Regions from separate parts of the Yersinia intermedia genome, predicted to be linked through region 1. Evidence: predicted binding sites of a transcription regulator. Region 1 holds the regulator's gene; the other holds the start of a gene.

Region 1 (3,570 bases):
TTTGTTGTAATCAATACTCTATTCAATAAGCTAAAAATTAGTATTTATCTTTATTTTCAGTCTATTAAGTAAATTATCAAGATACGAAAGTATGCCCCTCTATGCGGGGCATTTACTTTCATTCCTGGCGTTTAATCTTATTTGTAAATTTTGGCAGTGGCATGCCAGCCATTGTCTTCACGCACACCAATGATTTTGTATGCAGTAGCGCCTTCACTGTCAGCTTTATTCGCAATGGCCTGTTCAATATCAGAAGGAGCACCGGTAATACCGCTCACACTGATTGCGCCTAAATCAGTCATTTTGCTTGCTTGTGCGGCATTGACTGATTCAGCAGCAGATGCACCGAAAGCAACCACAGAAAGTAAACTCAGAGCTGTAAGGGTAGTTTTGATTTTCATGATTTTTCCTCAATCAGATTCAATAACCTAAAAGTGCTTTGAATGATTTTTTGTACTTTTAGTTTATTGTTTTTACTGGTTATTTAACTTTTATTTCAATTTTGGCTTCACGCCATGTTTGATGTATCTATCGCGAATTACTGGTAAATCTTGGCAGTGGCATGCCAGTTATTCTCTTCTCGAACTTCGATCACTTTGTAAGCTTTAGCGCCCATAGCATCAGCTTTATCCGATAGCGCCTGACGAATATCAGAGGGTGCACCGTTAAGGCCACTGACGGTGATGGTGCCCATAGGTTGTAATTTTGCCGCCTGATTTTCATTAATGGAATCCGCTGCAAAAACACCAAATGACAGTGCAGACAGGATGCTAATGGTTGCGATGGTAGCTTTAATATTCATGTTGTTGCCTCTATTTGTTCTTTATCACTTCTTATGAAGTGTGATTTGCGTCACGAAAATGAGTATACATCTAGTAACTGAGAATATTAATAGCAAGCTAATAATATTTAAGGTCACTTTATCGTTAGTGACTACTTTTTAAGAACTAAAAGGAATAAAAAGTGACTAAAAAACAACATGTTTGATTAAAAATATAATGTTTTCAATTAAATAAGCGTTTTTGACTAAAAGTGCGTTACTGCGTGGCGGTTTTGACTGCAATAGAGAGAACGGTAGGATGATTTTGCGGTTTAGGCGGGAATTAGTAGCTGTATGCCCTGGCTAAAGGCTAAGGAGGTGTGATGAATGGAATAACAATAACAAAGATACAGTGCGGCGCAAAAGGCCGCATCTATATATACCAAACATAAAGGTGTGGAATTAAAGCTCTTGATCGAATAACCCGAGGATAGCTTCATGCAGTTGTTTAACAGTAAAACCTCTGGCAGGCGTTGTGAAAATGGTATCGTCACCGGCAATACTACCTAAGATACCTTCAGCTTTACCTAATGAATCCAGCAGGCGGGCGATCAACTGGGCTGCTCCTGGGCTGGTATTAATCACAACGACCGAATCATTATAATCGACATCCAAAACCAGATTTTTTAGTGGGCTACTGGTTGTTGGTACCCCCAATTCTGCTGGTAAGCAGTAAACCATCTCCATTTTGGCGTTACGCGTTCTAACCGCGCCGAATTTAGTCAGCATACGCGAAACTTTGGATTGGTTAATATTTTCAAAGCCTTCTTCCTGCAAGGCCAAAACGATCTCACCTTGAGAACTGAATTTCTCTTCTTTCAATAACGCCTTAAACGCCTTGATAAGATCTTCTTGTTTTGCTGGATTACGCATTTTCTATGCCTTGAACAGTCAATAATGAATAGGATTATTATGCATATAAATGAATTTTTATTCAACATGACTATGGAGTATTGGCGATAAAAGCGCTGATATCAAGGTGTGGTGAAATTTTAACATCATCTTACTGTTACGATTATGCTAAATCAGTTTTTATTAACATTCGGCTTGAGTAACCAAAATGTTATTAAAATGATGTTGTTCTGATGTAACAGAAGGGTGTAATGTAACCGCCGATTAACCTGTCATGAATACTTCGGTAAATTTTAGAATAATGTGCGCTATATCATTAATGAATAAGCGATTTACTCTAAAATACATAAGTCTTATGCGCCTTTTTGATGCGTGATATCTCAATCTGACTGTTAATAGATTGTGTTTAAAATCACAATAAATTAAGGTGCCTAAATAGATGAATTCACGGCAAATTTAAATTAAATATAAAAAGGAGTATAGGATGAAAGTTGCAGTTCTCGGTGCCGCTGGTGGTATCGGCCAGGCCCTCGCTCTTCTACTCAAGACCCAGCTTCCTTCCGGTTCAGACCTCTCATTATATGATATCGCGCCAGTGACTCCTGGTGTTGCGGTTGATCTGAGCCATATCCCGACTGCTGTTAATATTAAAGGCTTTAGCGGCGAAGATGCTACCCCAGCCCTTCAAGGGGCCGATATTGTTCTGATTTCTGCTGGTGTTGCACGGAAACCAGGCATGGATCGTTCAGATCTGTTCAATGTTAATGCCGGTATCGTCCGTAATCTGGTTGAGCAAATCGCGCGTACTTGCCCGAAAGCATTAATCGGTATCATTACCAACCCAGTTAACACGACTGTTGCAATCGCCGCAGAAGTGCTGAAAAAAGCCGGTGTTTACGACAAGAACAAATTATTTGGCATTACAACACTGGATACCATCCGCTCTAATACCTTTGTTGCTGAACTTAAAGGTAAGCAACCTCAGGATATCGAAGTGCCGGTTATCGGTGGGCACTCTGGTGTTACTATTTTGCCATTGTTGTCACAAATTCCAGGCATTAGCTTTACCGAGCAAGAAGTGGCTGATCTGACTAAACGTATCCAGAATGCGGGTACTGAAGTTGTTGAAGCAAAAGCCGGTGGCGGGTCAGCGACCCTGTCTATGGGGCAAGCTGCGGCACGTTTTGGTCTTTCTCTGGTCCGTGCTCTGCAAGGCGAAAGCAATGTTGTTGAATGTTCTTACGTTGAAGGTGACGGTAAATATGCCCGTTTCTTTGCTCAGCCAATCCTGTTAGGTAAAAACGGTGTTGCTGAACGTAAAGACATTGGCAAACTGAGTGCTTTTGAACAACAAGCGCTAGAAAGCATGCTTGATGTGTTGCACAAAGATATCGAGCTGGGCGAGCAGTTCGTCAATAATAAGTAGTAGCAGGGGCTTAAAGCTGCCCCTGAGATAATATTATCAACCGCCGAAGCAATGTTCGGCGATTTGATGAAATGGTCACCTCCACCCTGTGAGCGATAAGCTGGCAGGGTTTTTTTATGCCCGAACAATAGCTGGGCGTATCCTCACTTTTCGGTCAATAAGTACCCCTGTCTTTGGATCAAAATAACGTGTCGGCCAGATTTCGGAAGGATGAATGTCCAAACATTCGGCAATCAACCATTCCCCCTTTGGCCAGGGACGAGTTAACGCATTGGCAAGTGTAGATGAACTTAACCCTGCTTTACGGGAGAGAGCGGCTAACGTTGTGCCTTTTTTACGTAGGGCGGCAATGATGTCTGCTGGGTGCCAATCAGATTTCTTTAAAATCATCTTTAATCCTTTTTTTTCTAAGCAGATGGCGCGTTAGTGATATAAATAACGGTACATTGTTAATCGTACTGTGAACAGAAAG
Region 2 (3,570 bases), 700 kb from region 1:
CGCAGGGTTGCTAGCTGCGCTCACTCACCCGAATCACTGACTGGTGTCAGCTCATCGGGATTAATGAGCCTCAAAGAGGCTCACCCTGCGGGCTAGCATAAATGCTGTTCAAATCGGTCATCAACCGATTTGTCTTTCACTTGCTGCCTACCTGCAACGCCAATGACTTTGGGTATAAACTTTTATGGTTTCTTTTTGTAAATTAATTTCACCCAAAAGGCCGAGATGGACAATTCCACTCGCCACGTTCAATTCCATACTCCAATTGACACTATTTTTAGCAAAAAAACATCAATTTTAGGGATATTGCTGAAATTTAATTACCAAGGTCAGGTTATCAGTCTTCCTAATAGGCAAAATTGATCGCCTACCCCATAAGAGGTAATTACTGCTGGCAGAAATGGTCAACCAACTGACCAATCAGCTCGCGGGTTGGCTCGATAAAGGCCACATCGATAAATTCATCTGGCTGATGGGCCTGATCGATCGAGCCGGGTCCCAGCACCAAGGTTGGGCACACTTGCTGGATAAACGGCGCTTCGGTGCAGTAGTTCACCACCGCAGTACGCTCACCCAATAATTTCTCGATAACCCCTACCATATGGTGATCGGTTGGGCATTCATAGCCTGGGATCGGCGGATGCAGTTCGTCAATGCTCAAACGGCCCGGCCAGCGTTGACTTACCGGAGCCAGCGCTTCGGTCATCAACCCGTTCAGATCACTTAATGTCAGGCCTGGCAACGGGCGGATATCCATATGCAATTCACAGCAAGCACAGATACGGTTTGCCGCATCACCGCCGTTAATATGACCAAAATTCATGGTGGGATACGGAATGGTAAACGCCGGATTGTGATAACGCTCTTGCAACCTGGTGCGCAGCTTCATCAATTCAGTGATAGATTCATGCATTAAATCAATGGCATTAACCCCACGAGCTGGATCGCTAGAGTGCCCGGACTGGCCGGTAATACGAATAGCATTGGAAATATGCCCTTTGTGCGCCCGCACCGGTTGCAGCGAGGTTGGCTCACCGATAATGGCAAAGTCTGGGCGCAACTGGCTGGAGGCGGCAAAATAGCGCGCGCCCGCCATGGTAGTTTCTTCATCGGCGGTCGCCAGAATATACAGTGGCTTGCTCAGTTTGCTGGCATCGATATCGCGCACCGCATCCAGAATAAAAGCAAAAAAGCCTTTCATGTCGGCGGTACCTAAACCATACAACTTATTGTCATGTTCGGTCAGGGTGAACGGGTCACGGGTCCAACGCCCTTCATCAAAAGGCACCGTATCGGTATGGCCCGCCAGCAATAATCCACCATTGCCTTTTCCGATGTTTTTTTCACCAATAGAGGCAAGCAGATTAAATTTGTGGCGTGTATCGGGCACGGGTTGGATCTCGACGCGAAAACCCAAGTCTACAAACCATCCGGCCAACAAGTTGATTAACGCCTCATTACTTTGATCGAGAGCGCTATCGGTTGCGCTGATCGATGGCGTCGCGATTAACGCCCGATACAGCTCAATAAATGGAGGTAATTTCATCTTCACTGTTGACAGCCTTTGGTTAGGATAGTATCAATATTCATGCAGTAATTATGAATAAAAATACATTAAGCTTGAGCGTAAGGGAACCGAAAAACACCCTTAAATTTACGAAAATGTCAACGCTCAATCACGAGGGGAACAGCAAAACCTTGCTGAAAACCCAAATACCGGTTTTGACTACTTATGTCTTTATACCGAATTACATTTTTGTACCCAAAGGACTTGGCGTTGCAGGTAGGCAGCAAGTGAGTAATGAGCACTGCTGCAACGTCAAGTACGAAGGGTAAGGTGAACTGAACCCATGTTGAATACGCTAATTGTTGGTGCCAGTGGTTATGCCGGAGCCGAGCTTACGGCTTACCTGAGTCGTCACCCACATATGAACATAACCGGTTTAACGGTTTCAGCGCAAAGTGCAGATGCAGGAAAATTACTTTCTGACCTGCATCCGCAGCTAAAAGGCATTATTGATCTCCCGCTGCAACCCTTGGTGGATGTGGCTCAGGCGGCAAAAGGGGTTGATGTTGTGTTCCTCGCTACCGCCCATGAGGTCAGTCATGATTTAGCGCCACAATTTTTAGCTGCCGGTTGTGTCGTATTCGATCTCTCCGGTGCGTTTCGGGTGAAAGATGCGGCGTTTTACCGCCAGTATTATGGTTTTGAACATAAACATCCCGACTGGCTGGATAAAGCCGTTTATGGGCTAGCTGAATGGCAGGCAGAAGAGATTAAGCAGGCACAGTTGATCGCCGTTCCTGGCTGCTATCCAACCGCATCACAATTAGCGCTTAAGCCGTTGGTTGATAATAAATTATTGAATGAAGCACAGTGGCCGGTGATTAATGCAGTCAGTGGCGTCAGCGGCGCAGGGCGTAAGGCCAGTATCGGCAACAGTTTCTGTGAAGTCAGTTTGCAGCCATACGGCTTGTTCAATCATCGTCATCACCCAGAAATTGTAGCTCACCTTGGCACACCCGTTATTTTTACCCCCCACTTGGGTAATTTCGCCCGCGGTATTCTGGCGACCATTACCTGCCGCCTGAACGCGGGTGTGACGGCGCAAGATATTGCTGACGCGTATCACCATGCTTATCAGGATAAACCGCTGGTGCGGTTGTATCAGCACGGTGTTCCCGCGTTGAAAGCGGTGGTTGGTTTGCCTTTCTGCGATATCGGTTTCTCAGTGCAAGGCGAACATTTAATTATTGTCGCCACTGAAGATAACCTACTAAAAGGTGCGGCAGCTCAGGCTGTGCAATGCATGAATATACGTTTTGGTTTTACAGAAACCGAGTCTCTGTTGTGGGGCAAGGTAAGTCACTAGCCGAAATAACTGGTTGCGGTCATACGAACCAATTGCGTTCATGCCCGCAGACCTATGAATTTTTACCCGATTAAATAAGGCGCAAAAAAATGAATCCGTTAGTCATTAAATTAGGTGGCGTATTGCTCGACAGCGAAGAAGCGCTGGAACGCCTGTTTACTGCATTGGTGACTTATCGCGAGAAGCATGAGCGCCCGCTAGTGATTATGCACGGTGGCGGTTGTCTGGTTGACGATCTGATGAAAAAACTCGCTTTGCCGGTAGTGAAGAAAAACGGCTTGCGTGTCACCCCTGCTGACCAGATTGATATTATTACCGGCGCACTGGCAGGCACCGCTAACAAAACCCTGCTGGCTTGGGCGGTAAAACATAACATTAATGCTGTTGGCTTGTGTTTGGGCGATGGCGGAACCGTATCGGTAACGCTACTGGATGCCGAATTGGGGCATGTGGGTAACGCTCAACCGGGTTCACCTGCGTTAGTGCAAACCTTGCTGGCTGCGGATTACATGCCCATTATCAGTTCCATTGGTATTACTGCCGACGGCCAACTGATGAATGTGAATGCCGATCAGGCGGCCACCGCGTTAGCCGCCACCCTTGGGGCTGATTTGATTTTACTGTCTGATGTTAGCGGTATTCTGGATGGCAAAGGCCAACGGATTGCTGAAATGACGGCGCAAAAGGCCGAGCAACT

The links. The regulator ArgR, encoded in region 1, controls arginine synthesis, uptake and breakdown. The targets are predictions, from matches to a motif close to ANTGAATAAAAATACANT.
Positions count from the first base shown of each region.
Region 2: argC (N-acetyl-gamma-glutamyl-phosphate reductase) is a predicted target of ArgR. The motif match lies at 1,599-1,616, and genes of this name have one in related genera.

Region 1 covers NZ_LR134116.1:4,176,351-4,179,920, reverse strand. The annotation lists gene EL015_RS19095 (YdgH/BhsA/McbA-like domain containing protein) at 138-401, opposite strand; gene yhcN (peroxide/acid stress response protein YhcN) at 539-802, opposite strand; gene argR (transcriptional regulator ArgR) at 1,223-1,693, opposite strand; gene mdh (malate dehydrogenase) at 2,157-3,098, shown strand; gene EL015_RS19075 (helix-turn-helix domain-containing protein) at 3,213-3,488, opposite strand.
Region 2 covers NZ_LR134116.1:116,064-119,633, forward strand. The annotation lists gene argE (acetylornithine deacetylase) at 386-1,546, opposite strand; gene argC (N-acetyl-gamma-glutamyl-phosphate reductase) at 1,851-2,873, shown strand; gene argB (acetylglutamate kinase) at 2,963-3,570, shown strand, end outside.